4 regions of the Bradyrhizobium sp. USDA 4354 genome follow, and region 2 is predicted to be linked to each of the others. Evidence: riboswitches for the same ligand, from Rfam matches in the RefSeq annotation. Region 2 holds a riboswitch; each other region holds the start of a gene.
The links. Region 2 has a riboswitch for cobalamin ahead of ACVIIV_RS30890 (energy-coupling factor ABC transporter permease). Riboswitches for the same ligand answer to the same signal wherever they lie in the genome.
Positions count from the first base shown of each region.

Region 1: linked by a shared signal. The riboswitch ahead of metE (5-methyltetrahydropteroyltriglutamate--homocysteine S-methyltransferase) and the one ahead of ACVIIV_RS30890 (energy-coupling factor ABC transporter permease) in region 2 are both predicted to bind cobalamin.
Region 3: linked by a shared signal. The riboswitch ahead of ACVIIV_RS16485 (ribonucleoside-diphosphate reductase subunit alpha) and the one ahead of ACVIIV_RS30890 (energy-coupling factor ABC transporter permease) in region 2 are both predicted to bind cobalamin.
Region 4: linked by a shared signal. The riboswitch ahead of ACVIIV_RS24330 (TonB-dependent receptor) and the one ahead of ACVIIV_RS30890 (energy-coupling factor ABC transporter permease) in region 2 are both predicted to bind cobalamin.

Region 1 is NZ_JBSSDC010000001.1:3,615,008-3,619,214, reverse strand. It holds gene metE (5-methyltetrahydropteroyltriglutamate--homocysteine S-methyltransferase) at 110-2,455, opposite strand; cobalamin riboswitch at 2,559-2,761, opposite strand; gene ACVIIV_RS16650 (nodulate formation efficiency C protein) at 3,972-4,207, shown strand, end outside.
Region 2 is NZ_JBSSDC010000001.1:6,611,917-6,616,123, forward strand. It holds gene cobT (nicotinate-nucleotide--dimethylbenzimidazole phosphoribosyltransferase) at 1-455, opposite strand, end outside; gene cobF (precorrin-6A synthase (deacetylating)) at 466-1,215, opposite strand; gene ACVIIV_RS30890 (energy-coupling factor ABC transporter permease) at 1,262-1,939, opposite strand; cobalamin riboswitch at 1,977-2,196, opposite strand; gene cobA (uroporphyrinogen-III C-methyltransferase) at 2,242-2,973, opposite strand; gene ACVIIV_RS30900 (cobyrinate a,c-diamide synthase) at 2,970-4,207, opposite strand, start outside.
Region 3 is NZ_JBSSDC010000001.1:3,566,618-3,570,824, reverse strand. It holds gene ACVIIV_RS16485 (ribonucleoside-diphosphate reductase subunit alpha) at 1-1,542, opposite strand, end outside; cobalamin riboswitch at 1,665-1,882, opposite strand; gene ACVIIV_RS16480 (hypothetical protein) at 2,137-2,292, opposite strand; gene ACVIIV_RS16475 (hypothetical protein) at 2,466-2,708, shown strand; one part of gene ACVIIV_RS16470 (IS630 family transposase) at 3,331-3,933, opposite strand; one part of gene ACVIIV_RS16470 (IS630 family transposase) at 3,935-4,207, opposite strand, start outside.
Region 4 is NZ_JBSSDC010000001.1:5,254,716-5,258,922, reverse strand. It holds partial or broken gene ACVIIV_RS24330 (TonB-dependent receptor) at 1-2,132, opposite strand, end outside; cobalamin riboswitch at 2,247-2,460, opposite strand; gene ACVIIV_RS24325 (hypothetical protein) at 2,564-2,821, opposite strand; gene ACVIIV_RS24320 (hypothetical protein) at 3,390-3,566, opposite strand; gene ACVIIV_RS24315 (adenylate/guanylate cyclase domain-containing protein) at 3,690-4,207, opposite strand, start outside.

The sequences.
Region 1 (4,207 bases), 3.0 Mb from region 2:
CGCGAAGCGGGGCCGGGCTTTTTTTGTGTTCCCAAACGCTCCATCGATTATCGAGAGCGCAAATGACCGCAAGAGGATCAGCTTTGTCGAGAAGAGAGCCAAGCCCGGATCAACGGCCTCGCGGATCGAATGCAGCCCGCAGTTGGCGGGCGGCAGCGACCATGTTCGCTAGCGCCGGCCGAACCTCCTCCCATTTGCGCGTCTTCAGGCCGCAGTCCGGATTGACCCAGAGCTGCGTATCCTGCAGCCGGGTCCGAGCCAACGCCATCAGCTCCTTCATTTCGCTGGTCTCGGGAACGCGTGGAGAGTGGATGTCGTACACGCCCGGCCCGATCTGATTTGGATACTCGTAGTTCCTGAACGCGTCGAGTAGTTCCATTTTCGAGCGCGACGTCTCGATCGAGATGACATCTGCGTCCATTGCAGCGATCGCACCGATGATGTCGTTGAACTCCGAGTAGCACATATGTGTGTGAATTTGCGTTTCATCGGCGACGCCCGATGAGCAGATGCTGAAGCAATCCACGGCCCAGTCGAGATAGGCCGTCCAATCCGATCGACGCAACGGCATTCCTTCGCGCAGTGCGGCTTCGTCGATCTGGATCATTGTCGCACCAGCATTCTCGAGATCGCGAACTTCGTCTCGGATCGCGAGCGCAATCTGGCGGCAGACCTCGCTTCTGGGAATATCATCGCGAACAAAGGACCAGTTCAAGATCGTCACCGGTCCGGTCAACATCGCCTTCATCGGCTTCCTCGTTAGTGATTGCGCGTAGCGCCACCAGTCCACCGTGATAGGCCTCGGCCGCACTACATCGCCAAACAGGATCGGTGGCCTGACGCAGCGCGAGCCGTAGGACTGCACCCATCCGTTCCTGGTAAATGCGAAGCCGGCGAGTTGCTCGCCGAAGTACTGCACCATGTCATTGCGCTCGAACTCGCCGTGCACGAGGACGTCGAGACCGATGTCCTCCTGCCAACGTACGGCGCGCGCAGTCTCCTCCTTGAGGAACCTGTCGTATTGCTCGTCACTTATCGCGCCTCGCGCATGCGCCGCACGGGCATTCCGGACCTCTGTGGTCTGCGGAAACGATCCGATGGTCGTGGTAGGAAAAGCCGGTAGTCCGAAACGGTTGCTTTGGATCTCGGCACGACGGGCAAATGGGCTGGCGCGCCGACGCATGGTCTGATCGATCGCTTTCATCCGTACAGCGACATTGGCATCACGGATTTTCGGCGAAGACCGGCGGCCACTCGCGGCACATTCCGACTCGGCAAGAGATAGCGCAACATTCTGGTCGCCTGCGAGTGCCCGCGCCAGGATCGTAAGCTCCCGCATCTTCTGGACCGCGAAAGAAAGCCAGCTCTTGACGTCGGAAGCGAGCCCGGTTTCGAGTTCAACATCGACCGGCACATGAAGCAGCGAGCAGGATGGAGCAATCTGTACACGATCCTTGCCGAGCTTCTCAATCGCGGGTTCGAGCCGCTGGCGCAGCGACGACAAATTCGACCGCCATACATTCCGGCCGTCGACGACACCGAGCGACATGACGAGATCACTTCGGCCGCCAGCGATGATCTGGTCCAACAACTGTGGCGCTCGAACCAGATCGAGGTGCAGTCCGGCAACCGGCAGGCTCAAGGCGGTGTCCAAATTGTCCCCGAGCTCGCCGAAATAGCTGGCAACTAAGATCTTGATGGCCGGCCCCTCCTTGGTGAGCCGGTCATAGGCATGTCGCAACGATTGTCGCGCCCTCTCATCCAGATCAAGAACCAGGCAGGGTTCGTCGAACTGAACCCAATTTGCCCCACGTCTGGCCAATTCCTGCAGAACCTCGATATAGGCCGGTATCAGTTCATCCAGTAATGAGAGTGGCTGGAACGCAGGATCGGGACTCTTGCCGAGCTTTAGGAATGTGACCGGCCCGATCAGGACAGGGCGGGTCTGAAAGCCAAGGGCCTTGGCTTCGTCATACTCCTCGATCGGCTTGCGAGAGCATAGCCTAAAAGTCTGTCCCCTGTGAAACTCGGGGACCATGTAGTGGTAGTTGGTGTCGAACCACTTGGTCATCTCCTGCGCGGGTGCGCCAAATCCGCGCGGTCCGTGACCGCAACTCGCATCCTGATCGTCGCATTGTGATCCGCGGGCCATAGCGAAGTACGTCTTGAGCGAAATGGATTCGGCGTTCGAGGCGTAGATCTCCGGGATGGCGCCAACCATGAAACTTGTGTCGAGCACCTGGTCATACAGCGAGAAATCGTTCGATGGAATGACCGTGACTCCGATAGATCTCTGACGAGCCCAGTTCGCGGCACGCAGGCCAGCTGCGTCCTCGAGCAACTGCTGTTCGCTGCTTTTTCCGGCCCAATAGCTTTCTAGAGCGAGTTTGAGCTCGCGCCTTGGACCGATGCGTGGCGTTCCGAGCGTGGCAACCGGAAGGGAGAGAAGAGACATAGCGTTAACCCCATGTTGGGGGCAAAGGCCAGGGCGGACGCAGGCAGGGGAAGTCGCGCGGTGCGACGGCTGCTTGGCGCACCACCGGGACACCCCGCCCGTGGACGAATATATTGTCGGGGCAGGTCTCCTGGCTCGCGGTTCATCGCTGCTGTCCGGCCTTCCCGAAGCCGCGCAGGCTTCAGTGACATCGTTGGACAGCGGCTCGCCGCTCACAGTTGCGGGGGCAGCGCCGGCATTTTCACCGGCTTCCCTCTTAGCTCCGGATCAAGTGGAAACCGGAGAACCTCGACGACTTGGATTATCGGCAAGAGAAGTCTTCCGTCAACCTCTCAGATTATGTCTCAAGCTGATGCTGCGAGATCTGCTACGCGAATGATCGTGCATCTCTATCGTTGAGACGATGTAGAAGCGCTCTCCAATCAGCGATATCGGAATGACCATCGCAGCTGCCCGCGGGCCGCACGCCAGATCGAAGGGACAAACGCGGCTTGCGCGGTCGGGACTGCTGGCTCGAGCTGAACGCATTTGATGCGAGTCCCGGCTTCCCAACGGTTCTTGAGTACGTCCGCCATTCAGCCCCCCTTCTCGACCAACAGGATCCGTGTTGAATAAGCCCAAGACACCTGCCGAAAGCCAGCAACATACCCGGCGAGCACGTGATTTGCGGGGCCAGCCAGACCTCAAATGCTCGGCGGTGAAGATCGGCTTTCGCGTCGTTGGGCATCGAGTGCAAAGCTCAGCTGGCTGAGGCTGCTCTCGACTTCCGGAGCGCCGCATGTCGCGAAAGGAGCGCCAATCGCGCCGTGGCCCCTTGGCCGTAAGTGCCAAAAGGCATGGCAGAGATCGAAAACCCACATTCCGACAACGATAGCGAACCAAACGATTCAATGGCGGCAAACGTGCTCCCAATTCTCATTAGGAACTCGGCGCCGAGGCATTCCCCTGCGCCGTCGAATATCCAGTGCGTGACGAGGATGCATAAGCCGCGCTGGAAAGGCTGAACGGAAACATCGAAACGTGCGCAAGTCGGAAAGTCGACAAAGCGGACACAAAACCGGTGCGAATTGCCGTCTATTGCGTGGCACGAAGAATGCAGGTCCTCGGCATGCCCAGTCCCTCCTGCTGGGCATGTCCAGCACAGCAAATTGAGGCTGTCGTTGGCAGTGAAGTTAGCGGCGCGTGACATAGAGGGGAGCGCCTGCTCGCACGGGACACCGTCGGTCTCCCCGTCGCGTCGCCGCTAACTTCTTGCGCTCGCGCATAACAGGTTGAAGGTTGCTCGCTTTGGAATGACGTGTGGATGAAACCAGATAGGCTGACAGTTATGAGGAAAATGTCTGCAAGACGCGCGTTATGGTTTTGTCTCTGTCAATCCCTGATCTGCTTGGCCGGGCTGGCTCCGACGAGCAACAGTGTTCGCGCCAACGAGAGCCCCCTTATCGAAAGATTCAAGTCGACGTGGCGAGCGCAAGACGGCGAGACAATAGATGAAATTATCTCCAAGGTCTCGAAGGTGGCACAGTTCGTCCCGCGAATGTGGGGCGTCGCTGAACTTGACCAAAATGACCATGTGCTCATTTGGTGGGCCAGGCACCGAGATGAGACATTAGGCGAACAGAAGGTTATCGCCTGGAAGATCGCGCACGACGGCACGTTTCAACTTGCGTCGACTTATGCAAAGCCGATGGAATTGGGCTGGCGCGCCCTGGCGCTCTCGTTGATCGCCAGTGAAGTCAAGGATGGCGAAAG
Region 2 (4,207 bases):
TCGAAGGCGAAGGCCAATTCCGCCGGCGTGAGCGCAGCTTCGACGCTGAAATCGCGCGTGCCGGAGCGCGGCTTGTCGGTGACGACGCCCGCCATCTCCCCTGGTGCCAGCGTGCCGGCGTCGACCACCTCCAGGCTCGAGCCAAGCTCGCGCGCCAGCACCGAGATCGCGGCGCCGCCACCCGCAAAGTTCGCCATCATCGCGATGGTCACTTCTTGCGGATAGGCTGACACACCCTGCGCGACGATGCCGTGGTCGCCGGCGAAGATGATGATCGGGACCCGCGAAGCGCGGGGCTGCTCCGTCGCCTGCAAACCTGCAAGCTCGATCGCGAGCTGCTCGAGCCGGCCGAGTGCGCCGGTCGGCTTCGTCAGTTGCGCTTGCCGCGCAATGGCCGCCTCGCGATGGACCGCGGAGACCTCCGGGCAGTTCTGGTAAACCCATTCGGGAAGCATGCTGCCTCACTCAACGCCGGCGCTTGAGAATGTAGCTGTCCATGATCCAGCCATGCCGTTCGCGCGCCTCTTGCCGCAACGCGACGATGCGCGGGCCGATCTCGGCCAGCGCGCCGGACATGATGATCTGGTCGGGCATGCCGAGATAGGCACCCCACCAGATCTGCAAGCCCTCTGGATCCAGCGACTGGAACGCGGTGCCGCCGTCGAGCATCACCACCACGGTATCGACACCTTGCGGCCAGCCGCCGTCGCGCAAGCGCCGCCCCGTCGTGACCAGGAACGGCTCGCCGATGTCGTTGAGCGGCAGTGCATGCGCCGCGCACAGCGCCTGGATCGAGGTGATGCCGGGCACGACTTCGATCGTCGGCAAGGGATCGAGCCGCCGCGCAATGCGCAGCGAGGAGTCATAGAGCGACGGATCGCCCCAGATCAGCAGCGCAACCTTGCCATCGCCTTCGAGGTGCCTCGCGATCGTCTGGGACCAGGCCGCGGCCACCGCATCGTGCCAATCGTCCACGCCCTTGCGGTAGTCCGCCTCGGCTGCATCGCGCACGGGAAGGTCGAATTCGGCAATGCGCGTCGTTTTGTTGGTGAGCACGCCGGCGCAGATCGTGCGCCTGAGATCAGCGAGATCAGACTTCGCAGTCCCCTTGCGCGGGATCAGGACGAGATCGGCCGCGTTGATGGCTTGGATCGCGGCGCGCGTGAGCTGCTCGGGATCGCCGCAACCGATGCCTATCAGGGAGAGCGTGAGCATCGCGAGCGCGACGGGCGGCCATCACGGCCGCCCTTTCGCTTGTCTCTCAGGCCGCGTTGTGCAGGCGCGGGGTGACGAGGCCGGGCGCGGTGACGCCACGCAGCGACTTCGCCAGCGCCAGCACGGCGAGATCCGCGAGCGGCTCGATCACGATCACCAGCGCATAGGACCCGGCAAACGCCGCGATGTTGGCGAGGTTGGTCGCACCGAAGCCGGAGCCGTAGAGCGCCCAGAACGCCACCCAGGCGACGATGCCGGACTGATAGGCGGTCGAGAGCGCCAGCGCCTGGCGGTATTGCAGATCGACGTAGGCCGTATTGCGCGGAATGATCCGGCTCGCCAGCGCCTTAATCGCGAACAGCGGCACCAGCAGCGTGGTGACGTTCATGCCATATTGCGGCAGGTCGGTCGGCACGAACAACACACCCTGGAGCAAGAGGCCGAACGCGAGGCCGAAGGCCGCCGGCGCAGCACCAAACAGCAGGAACAGGGTCGAGCCGAGGATGAAGTGCACCTCGGAGACGCCGACCGGGAAATGCGGCAGGACCTGGAAGAAGGTGAAGACGAGGCCCGTGGTGGCGAGCGTGCGCGCCGCGAACGAGCGGGCGCCCTGCTCGCGCACGGTTTCGGCCGCAAGCTTCAACGCAACACCGCCTGCGGCGATGCCGGTTGCGTAACTCAACACGAGCTTGGCGCCCGTCACGACCTCGGGTTCGATATGCATGGCTCAATTCCTTCCTGCCGTCACACCCGACGGCCTTGGCCTCAAAACGTGCAGGGCCGGTCTCCTGGCTCGCGGTTCACAGGGGTTCTCCGGCCTTCCCGGACCTTGCGGCCCAGTGGCTGATCGGAGCCCCTCACCGCTTACAGTCGCGGGGGCGGCTGGGGTTTTGGACGCCGCAACTGGGTCCGCCCACCCCCATTCCCGATTATGCTCAGGCGCTTTGCGCCGCGTCGAGCACCATGCCTCTCTTGTGTGCCCCTTTCGCCGAGCCGGCGTCAAGGGGCGAACCGCTGCCGGAGCCGTCATGACGGATAATCCCCCGCCAGCGCGCCGAACAGAATCACGGCCGCGGTGGAAGCGGCCCCGCCGCGCGCAAGCTGCTCGGCGAGCTCGGCAATGGTGGTGCGGACCAGCCGTTCGTCAGACCGCCCGAGGGATTCGGCGAACAGCGCCGGGGTGGTTGGGGCAAGCCCATGTTCGATCAATTTTGCGGCAAGCGCCGGAAAGGTGCGCCGGCCCATATAGACCACGGTCGTGGCCTCGGGATCAGCCAGCGCTGCCCAATTCAGGTTCGGCGGCAGCTCGCCAGTCACATCAGCACCGGTGATGAACTGCACCCGGCGAGAGGTATGCCGACGGGTCAGGGGGATGCCGGCCTGGGCGGCGGCGACACAGGCGGACGTGACACCGGGAACGATCTCGTAGCCGATGCCGGCTTCGCGCAACGTTTCCAGCTCCTCCTCGAGCCGGCCGAAAACGCCGGCATCGCCGGACTTGAGCCGCACCACGCGCGCGCCGGTTGCGGCATAATCGACCAAGAGACGGTTGACGTGGTGCTGCTTGGTCGAGGGACGCCCGGCCCGCTTTCCCACCGCGACGAGATTGGCGCCGGGCCGGGCGAGATCGAGGATCGCACCGGAGGCAAGATCGTCATAGAGCACGACATCGGCCTCGCGCAGCCGCGCGGCGCCCTTCACCGTCAGGAGCTCGGGATCGCCGGGGCCGGCGGAGACGAAAGAGACAAAACCGCTCACCGGTCCTCCGCGATTAGATGGAAGAACGTGCCCGTGGCATGGCCTCGGCGCGAGCCGGTCTCGGCAATGACCGTGCCGGTTGCGTCGTGCACGACCGCCAGCGGCGTATCAGGCTGGGCAACGATGGTCGAATAGTGGAACTCGTGGCCGCGCAGGCGCGCGCCGACCTCATGCCCCGGCATCGGTGCAGCCAGTTCGGCAAGACGATAGCCGAGATGCATGCGGCGCTTGGCAAAGCTGGTCTCCAGGCCGAGCAGCCCCGCCATCTCATGACGGACGCCGTCGGCGTCGGTCAAAACGGCGCCCAGCACCATATAACCCCCGCATTCGCCATGCACGGGCCGTGTCTCCGCGAAGCCGCGAAGGCCGCTGCGAAAGCGTGCATTGGCCGCGATCCTGCCGGCATGAAGCTCGGGATAGCCGCCGGGCAGCCAGCACACGTCGGCGCTCGCATCGGGCGCTTCATCGGCCAGCGGCGAGAACGGCACGATCTCGGCGCCCGCCGCGCGCCAGGCCTCCAGCATATGTGGATAGACGAAGGAGAAAGCGGCGTCACGGGCCAGTGCAATGCGTTGGCCGGGCGGCGTCACATTCAGACCGCTCGTCGTCACTTGTGGTGACCAGCTGGCTGCCGATCGCAGCACCGCATTGAGATCGACATGCTCGGCGACAAAACGCGCGGCCTCGTCGATCAGCTTGCCGATCTCGGCCTGCTCCTCGGCCTGCACGAGGCCAAGATGCCGCTTCGGCAGGCTGATCTCGGCATGGCGCGGCAGCGCGCCGAACACGTCAATGCCGGAATCCTTCAGCGCGCGCCGCACGAGATCTTCGTGCCGCGGGCTGGCGACGCGGTTGAGCACGACGCCCGCAAGGCGCACGCCGGCGCGGTAATCACGAAGGCCTGCGGCGATCGCCGCCGCAGTTTGCGCCTGGCCCGACGGATCGATCACCAGAACCACCGGCCAGCCCAGCATCTCCGCAATGTCGGCGGTGGCACCGGTGCCGGAGACGCCACGTGCAGCAACACCGTCGAACAGGCCCATCGAGCCCTCGACGAGCACGATATCGGCGTCCGCACCGCGGCTGACGAGATGCGCGATTGCTCCGCGGTCCATCGCCCAGCTGTCGACGTTGACGGAGGCGCGCCCCGTGGCGGCGGCGTGGAACGCCGGATCGATGTAGTCGGGTCCGCTCTTGAAGCACTGCACGTTGAGGCCGCGATTGCGCCAGGAGC
Region 3 (4,207 bases), 3.0 Mb from region 2:
ATGCAAGTCCGGCGTCTCGTCCGGCGAGAACAGTGTCCATTCGCTATCGGTGTCGACACGCTGCATGAAGAGGTCCGGCACCCAGTTGGCGGTATTCATGTCGTGGGTACGGCGACGATCGTCGCCGGTGTTCTTGCGCAGATCGAGGAATTCCTCCATGTCGACGTGCCAGGTCTCCAGATAGGCGCACACCGCGCCTTTGCGCTTGCCCCCTTGGTTGACGGCGATCGCGGTGTCGTTGGCGACCTTCAGGAACGGGATGATGCCCTGGCTTTCGCCGTTGGTGCCCTTGATATGGGCGCCGAGGCCGCGGACCGGCGTCCAGTCGTTGCCGAGGCCGCCGGAGTATTTTGCGAGCAGCGCATTGTCTTTGATCGACTTGAAGATGCTGTCGAGATCGTCGGAGACGGTGGTGAGGAAGCAGGAGGACAGCTGCGGGCGCAGCGTACCCGAATTGAACAGTGTCGGAGTCGAGGCCATGAAGTCGAACGACGACAGCAGATCGTAGAACTCGATCGCCTTGGCTTCGCGATCGATCTCGCGGACCGCCAGCCCCATCGCGACGCGCATGAAGAAGGCCTGGGGCAATTCGATGCGCTTTCCGCGCACGTGCATGAAGTAGCGGTCGTAGAGCGTCTGGAGGCCGAGGAACTGGAAGTTCAGGTCGCGCTCCGGCTTGAGCGCGGCGGCGATCCGGCCGAGGTCGAAACGGGCCAAATCAGGATCGAGCAGCTCGGCCGTGATGCCGGTCTTCACATAGGCCGGGAAATACTCGCCATAGCGGGTTGCCATATCCGCCTGCGAGGCGGACGTCGGGGCGCCATGGACATAGGACAGCACTTCGCCGCGAAGCTTGTCGAGCAACAGACGCGCGCTGACATAGGCGTAGTTCGGTTCCTGCTCGACCAGCGTGCGCGCGGCCATGATGGAGGCCAGCGCCAGCTCTTCCTGGCTGATGCCGTCGTAGAGGTTGCGGGTGGTCTCGGCCAGAACGGGGGCGGCAGACACACCATCGAGGCCGGCGCAGGCTTCACCGATGATCAGCGCGAGGCGCCTGCTATCGAGACCAACGCGCGAGCCGTCGGGGAGCGTGACATGGAGTGACGGCGCCGCGGCAGGGGTCGCCTCGGTGGCTGCCTCCTCGGCTCGCTGGCGCGCTCGCTCTTCGCGGTACAGCACATAGGCGCGCGCGACCTTGTGGTGCTCGCTGCGCATCAAGGCGAGCTCGACCTGGTCCTGCACGTCCTCGATATGGAACGTACGCCCCTCGCCGGCCCGCCGCATCAGCGCGCTGACAACTTCAACTGTGAGCTGCTCGACGCTCTCATGGACGCGGCGCGAGGCAACCGCGGTGGTGCCCTCGACCGCGAGGAACGCCTTGGTCATGGCAACCGCGATCTTGGCGGAATCGAACGGCGTGACCTTGCCGTTGCGGCGAATGATCTGCATGGCCGGCTCGCTCGAAGCGGGCGCCAGCGACTGTGGACGCAACTGGATGATGGGTGCGGAGGAAGTTTCCGCGTCGTGAAGGTTCAGTGACATCAATAGGCCCCGTGATGCGCGCGTTGTATTTGAACGGGGCTGATAGGGAAGGACGCTGCAGAAACGCCCGCAGCAAAATGCCGGACGGTGCATGCAAGCGACCGCCGGACACCCCGCCCGTGGACGTTCAGATCGTCACGGCAGGTCTCCTGGCTCGCAGGTCGTCGCTCGCATCCCGTCTTCCCGGCACGAAAGCACCAGTGACGATTGTCGGAGGCAGCTCGCTGCTGACAGTTGCGGGGGCAGCGCCGGAATTCCGCGCCTTCTGGCGCAGTTCACCGGCTTCCCTCTTAGCCACTAAATCTTGCGATCTAGCGGAACCGTGACGCCCACATGTGGTGATATTCGCGAGCGAGTGTCAACGATTCGTTTGAGCTTCCGCTCAGATTGGCTGTGGAATGCGGGAATTTCGGCGGGCGGCTTGGCAAGACCTAAGCCGTGCTGCGCCCGAGCCGCGCGAAGATCGTGCTCGTCAACGCGCCCTGCGGTTCGGTGCCGAGGAGCGTACGAAGTGCTCCTCGATGCACGGCGCAGATCGCGCCGTGCCTCCCTGACGGAAAAGTCCAAAGACGCGATGTCGTCACGCCTCGTCGTTCAAGTCGAGATCGTACGACCACGCCCGAGCGGATTGAGCAGCCGGACAATCTCGCAGACGGCAACGAGGCCGATCAGCCATGCTGCGCTGCGCAGCCCGATCCGCGCCACGATCTTAAATGTAAAGGCGCCCTGGCCACCCAGGAATGCGCTCACGCGCTGGCTCGGCCTGCCCTGGCAGACCGACGAAGCATCGTGCAACTCCAGCGCCGATTACTCCCCTAGCACATATTTGTCATTCCCGAGCTTCTGGGGCGCGCGCGTGCCCGACCAAGTGCTGAGCTCTGCCGCTTTCGAGCGAGCGAGCGCTAACGTCACCGATCCGTTTGATGACCCAAGGGCTGCAACGTCTCCAGCACGCGTTGCTGCGGGAGGACTGGCTGCGCGACGTTCGCGGCCGCACGTATTACGAGCGCATTGACAAGATGGCTCAGCTGTGGGCAACGCTCGGGATGGTCGAACCACGCCAAACGCCGCAGGCACTGCGCGACGTTGGCTTCCCGGAACAGTCCACGTGGAGACTGGCCGCGATCGCGCGAATGCCGGCTCCGAACGAAAAAAAGTTGCCTTGATTACCCGGATCGAGTCGCTGCGGGAGCGGACACCGGAGCCGACTCTGTCCCAAGCGGGCCTCGAAGCGCCGCCCGAACGGACCACGCCGCCCCGCCATCAGTTTCGTCAGGATGAGGTGTGAACGGCGTGGACGACGACCGCGTCTGGGACGTTCTCGTGGTCGGCGCGGGCCCGGCGGCGATCAGCATCGCCGGAGACCTTCCGAAATGCGGTAGCATCGAGTATTCGTGTTACCGCCTCCCTAAGGGGCTGTCCCTCAGGTAAGGATGCGCCGACTTGATGAACGGAGACTTGCATCGGCACGCCGCCACCTGCATTGGCGATCTCCGTCAACTGCTGTTCGAAAGCCGCTGCGTCTGCGGACGGGAAACCGATAAGTTCTCTTGCGGGCCCGCGCTGCCCGACTGCTGGAGCCCCCGCGAGTTGAGGTAAAGTCCATCCGGTCTCACTTTCGAAATACCAAGGACTCGGCTGATGCAGGACCATCGAGCAAAAGATCGAGCGCGATCAGGGGCATCAGAAGAGGCTCCTCTTCTGATGGACACTGCAAAGCCCCAGTTCGCGACATGCCATCCCAAATCACCTGAGCATTCGGCTGTTTTGCACTAAAGCGCGATGGCATTAAGTTCGATACCCTGAATTTCTGAGGTAGTTGGCGCATTCATCGGCGGTGAAGGCATCGAGTGCGTGGCCGATTGCGGCGCAGACCGCGTCGACGGTTCGCGCGGCAGCTTTGCGGACGAGGTGCTTGAGCTTGGCAAAGACCTGTTCGATCGGGTTCAGGTCGGGCGAGTATTTTGGTAGGAAGAAGAGCTTGGCCCCGACTGAACGGATGAGCTGGCGGACGGCTTTGCTCCTGTGACTGCCGAGATTATCCAGGACGACGATGTCGCCGGGCTGAAGGGTCGGCAGGAGAACCTTCTCGACATAGGTGCGGAAGCTCACGCCATCGATTGGCCCCTCGATGAACCATGGCGCATCGATCCGGTCGTGGCGCAGGGCCGCCAGGAAGGTCATGGTCTTCCAGCGGCCGTGGGGGACCTTTGCGTGAAGTCTGCTCCCGCGCGGCGCCCATCCCCGCAAGGGGGCCATATCGGTCCTGGTCCAGGTCTCGTCGATGAAAACCAGCCGTTCAGCTTCGACGCGTCCTTGATACTTTGCCCACTGGGCTCGCCGCCGCGCGACCTCGGCTCGATCGCGTTCGCCAGCCGCCACGCTTTTTTTTGAAGCTGAGCTTCTCGGCATGCACGAAGTCCCACACCGAGTGGTAGTCGACCTTCAGACCGCGACCGGCAAGCTCGGCAACGAGACCGCGTATAGTGAAATCGCCGTCCTTGATCCGCTGCGACAGCCAGACTGCGTGGTCTCCCGACACCGCCTTCGGCTTGTGACCGCCCATCTGGCCAGGCTCAACGCTGCCGGTCTCCTCGACCCGCTGCATCCAGCCGATGGCCGTGCTGATCGCTACCCCAAACTGCTTGGCCGCTCGATTGCGGGA
Region 4 (4,207 bases), 1.4 Mb from region 2:
GAGCGCGTTTAGCAGATTGTTGACGCTGAACGACCAGAAGTACCGCTCATATTGACCGCTGAGCTTGACGTCGATCGTGCCATTCGCAGGGATAGGCCTCTGGGTTCCGGCCTGGTCATTGTCCATGCGACGCTCGCTCCAGAAACGCGCGGTGGCATCAAACACCAGATAGTTCTGCCAGATGTTCCAGGTGAGGCCCGCACTCGCGGTGTAGCGCGACACCAGCGGCACGTCGTTGCCCGCCCAGATGCCTTCGCGGAAGACAGCCCGGGTATAGGCCATGCCGGAACGCACCAGCAGTGCATCGTTGATGCGATAGGCGACACTGGTCTCCGAGCCGTAACGGCGGGTCGGATCGAGATTGGTGTTGTAGAACAGGATCGGATTGAAATGGATCTCGCTGGCGAGGTCCATCAGATAGAGACTGCTTTGCATCTGCAGTCCGCCCCCCCCCCTCTGATGCGCAGCCCGCCCTCGATGTCCTGCGAGGTCTGGGTCTTGAGCTGAAACGTCTGCGGAAGCGGATTGAACAACGGGTCGAATGAAGGGCCTGACGACACCCGCTCGTCGACGTCAGGCGTGCGGAAGGCGCGCGCCACCCGGCCGAACAGCGCGACGCTATCGCTGAGACGATGCTCGGCACCGAGGTGCAGCGCAAATTGAGTCTCATCGCTTCTCAGCGGAAGCGCACCGATGTCGGCATTGAACGGAGCCGCCGGATCAAAATTGTCCCGGGCCGAGAGATTGACGTTCTGCACCCGTGCGCCGTAGGAGATGTCGGTCGTCGGCGCGACACCCAGCGTGTGCTGGACATAGCCCGCCACCGTCCGCTGCCTGAGGTCGTAATTGTGCCAGGGGGCGAGGCCCTGGCCGGCGCCGCGGTTCTGCTGAAAGCCCGCATCGTAATAGTCGATGCCGGTCAAGAGCTGCGACGGCATCCCGAGCAGAAGGCTCTTCACGCTGAGGCGCGGCGTGATCGACCATGTCGTCAGATCGGCCTCGACATAGGTCGACGTGAAGAAAGCCGGAACCGGCGTCGGGCTCGAGAAGAACGCGCTCTGCTGTTTCTTGTCGCGCAGGCCGCCGTCGACGATGAGATCGACGCCGTTGACCAGGGTCTTGGTGAAGCCCGCCGTCGCGCTGAAACCCTGCTGGTTGGCGTAATTGAAAGGCGTGCTGGTCCCGCGCCGGCTGGTCGCGAGCTCGTCGACGCCGATCGACGGATCGACCGTGCGGCCGCCCGGCAGTCGCAACTCCTGATTGTCACCGGTGACGGTCAGGAAAGCAGTCAGGCCCGGCGTCGTATAGTTCAGATTGCCGACGCCGTTCGCCTGGGAGTATCGATTGTTGTCGCGATAGCCATCGGTCCTGACGGCATTGCCGTAGAACGAGGTCGACCATGGACCGGAATTGAGCAAGGTCGAGACGTTACCCAGCCTGGTGTTGAACGAGCCGAAGCCGGCCTCGATGCGCGCTGTCGCGGGCGGGCCGCCGACACCGTTTTTGGTGACGATGTTGATCACGCCGCCGACCGCATTGTCACCATAGAGCACAGCACCGGAATTGCCGCGGGTGACCTCGATACGTTCGATCGAATTGAGCGGGACGGTGGAGAGATCCACCTGCGCCATATCGATGTCGTTCAGCCGCCGTCCGTTGACCAGCACCAAGGTGTTGGCAGTGGCGAACGCGCCGAAGCCGCGCAGGTCGACATTGGTCTTGGCACCGATCTGGCCGCCATAGAACGTCGTGATCTGGGCGCCCGGCACCTGCACCGCGATGATCTCGGCCAGCGTCTGCGAGGGCGCATGCGCGATGTCCGCCGCCGTGATGACGGTCGTGGCCGCGCCGACGATGCCGCCATTGTTGGCGACCACCTCGCTGCCGGAGCCGGACGAGCCTGTCCCGCTCGGTGCTCCGTTCGGCGTCGCCCGGCGCCTCCCCGCGTCGCCATCGCCGGTCGCCCTGGCCCGCGTACGGTTCTGATCGTCAGGCTTGGTCACTTCGACCGGCGGCAACTGCTCGGCGACGGCCTGCTGTGCGCGGGCGATGGAGAGATCGAGCGAATGGAAGGAAACGGCCGCAACCATGCCGGCGCAGCAGCGCCTGGCGGCAGTGACAATACGGGACACAATGATAACCTCGGCATGACGTCAGTGGCACGTCACAGCGAACGAGGCTTTACGGCGGAGCGATCGATTGCTCCGGTGAAGCTAATGTCTGTACTCCCCGACCGACATCTTCGCGTGTGACCACGGCTGACGGCAGGTCTCCTGGCTCGCGGGTCGTTACCTCTACGTCGCCTTCCCAGGACCGAGATTCCCAGTGGCACAGGACGAGAGATTCACCGCTTACAGTTGCGGGGGCAGCCATGGCATTGAGAAGATCCCGGCGTTGGGAAATCTCGCACCACGTTCCCTTTTGATCTCCGTAAGGAGAACCGTCACCGTTCAATCTACGAGTCGTCCGGACCGGGAGTCAATCGACCGGCGGCCGTTGTCACCTCCGCAAGCTGGCATCGACGTACCGGCCAATGCCGGTCCATGGGAGGGCGGCCGGCCGCTCAGGTCCGCCCTCGCAAACGTTGGGCCTGGGCCCAGGCGACAGCGACATCGTGCGGCGGGACATCGACGTGCTTGATGGGCGTCAATTCGCCGGAGGCGGAGACGATCGCGGTCTCTTCGCGGCGGCAGCGCGTGCAGACGAAGCGGACCTCGTGCGGGGACGCAGACCAGCTCGTCCGCTTCACATTGGCCGCCATCGGCCAGGCATCGCAATGCGAGCACGACACCAGAAATCGACCGGGATCGAGCATACCCATTCCATCGGACTCCGCGTCCCGCCCGCCCCCTTCAATGATTAATCCATGTGAATCGTTCCGGTGCCGGAGCACCGCCAGCCTTTGACCCTGGGCCGCTATCGGTTCCCGGTATCCGCAAGCCGTCAGGTCTCGTGGGCGATCGCGTTGCGACCTCACCGACCTCGTCGCGCGGTTGCGATCCCTGCAAGGCAGAAGGCGGTCCCCGCTCAGCGAGCTCCCTTGAGGGTGCAGGAGGTCGTGCAGGTGACGGTTGTGCCGCGGTCGCACGCTTTGCAGGCGTTGACACACTGGTTCATGTCGCGTGGATTGTAGCTGTAGTTTCGCATCGGACAGACTGGCGTCGTCGAGCCGGTGATGTCCTGCTGATCACAGGCCGCCGTCATGAGCGCGAATATGATCACTCCAACGAGGCGCATGGGATTGCCCTGTCAGGCATGGCAAATGACACTCGCGAGGCACGCTGCATTGCAACGAACCCCGGCCTTCCCACCACGAGCCATCGCCGATCAGACGACGCCCGCATGCTTCTAGGATGCGCGCCAAACGTTAAGAACGGATTGCAGACGGCTCAGGCCGCAGCCCTGGTCGCGATCGCATGCCGCATATCTGCCGCCAGCTGGCGGTACTGCTCGGCGAGCCTCAAATAGAACTCGCGCTTGGTGCTGTCGGTGGCGAGCTTGGCAATCAGCTCGCATTCGGCGGTGAGCGTCTCGAACCGTTCGAGCCTGTCCTCGAGATGTGTCATCGGCGTGTCCCCATTAGACGCCTCAGGGACGTCAAACCTAGGCCCGGGAAATAGGTCACGGCGAACATCGTTATGGAGTAGCATCGTTTTTTCTCGGTCCGGCATACCGGACCGCAGCCACGGCTATTTCTGCTCCAGCCGCCAGGCGCCATCCCAATTGGCATCCGGCGGATGGGGCGCGAACTGGGTGATGCGCCCGAGCATCGCGCGCGAGGGGCCGTCGCCAGGCACCGCCTCGAGCGCCGCGTTGAAGGCTGCACGGGCCTCGTCGAAGCGCCGGGCGCGATAGGCGGCGAGACCTTCGGCATAGTGCGTGCGCAGGCTCACTTGTGCATCGGTGAGTGCGCCTGGTCTCGCCATCACCTCGAAGATCGCCTGCGGCGCGCTTTGCCCCGCAACCGCCAGACGATCGATCTCGCGCAATTCGAGGCGCGATCCAATTGCATCCGCAGTCGGCTGCGAGATCAGGATGCGGGTGCCGTAGACCTTGTTGACGGCCTCGAGCCGCGAGGCGAGATTCACGGCGTCGCCCATCACGGTAAAGCTCATCATCAGCTCGGAACCGATGCTGCCGGTCAGGACCTCGCCGGTGGCAATGCCGATGCGCAGGTCGCACGGCGCCGGCATGGCGCGGATGCCGA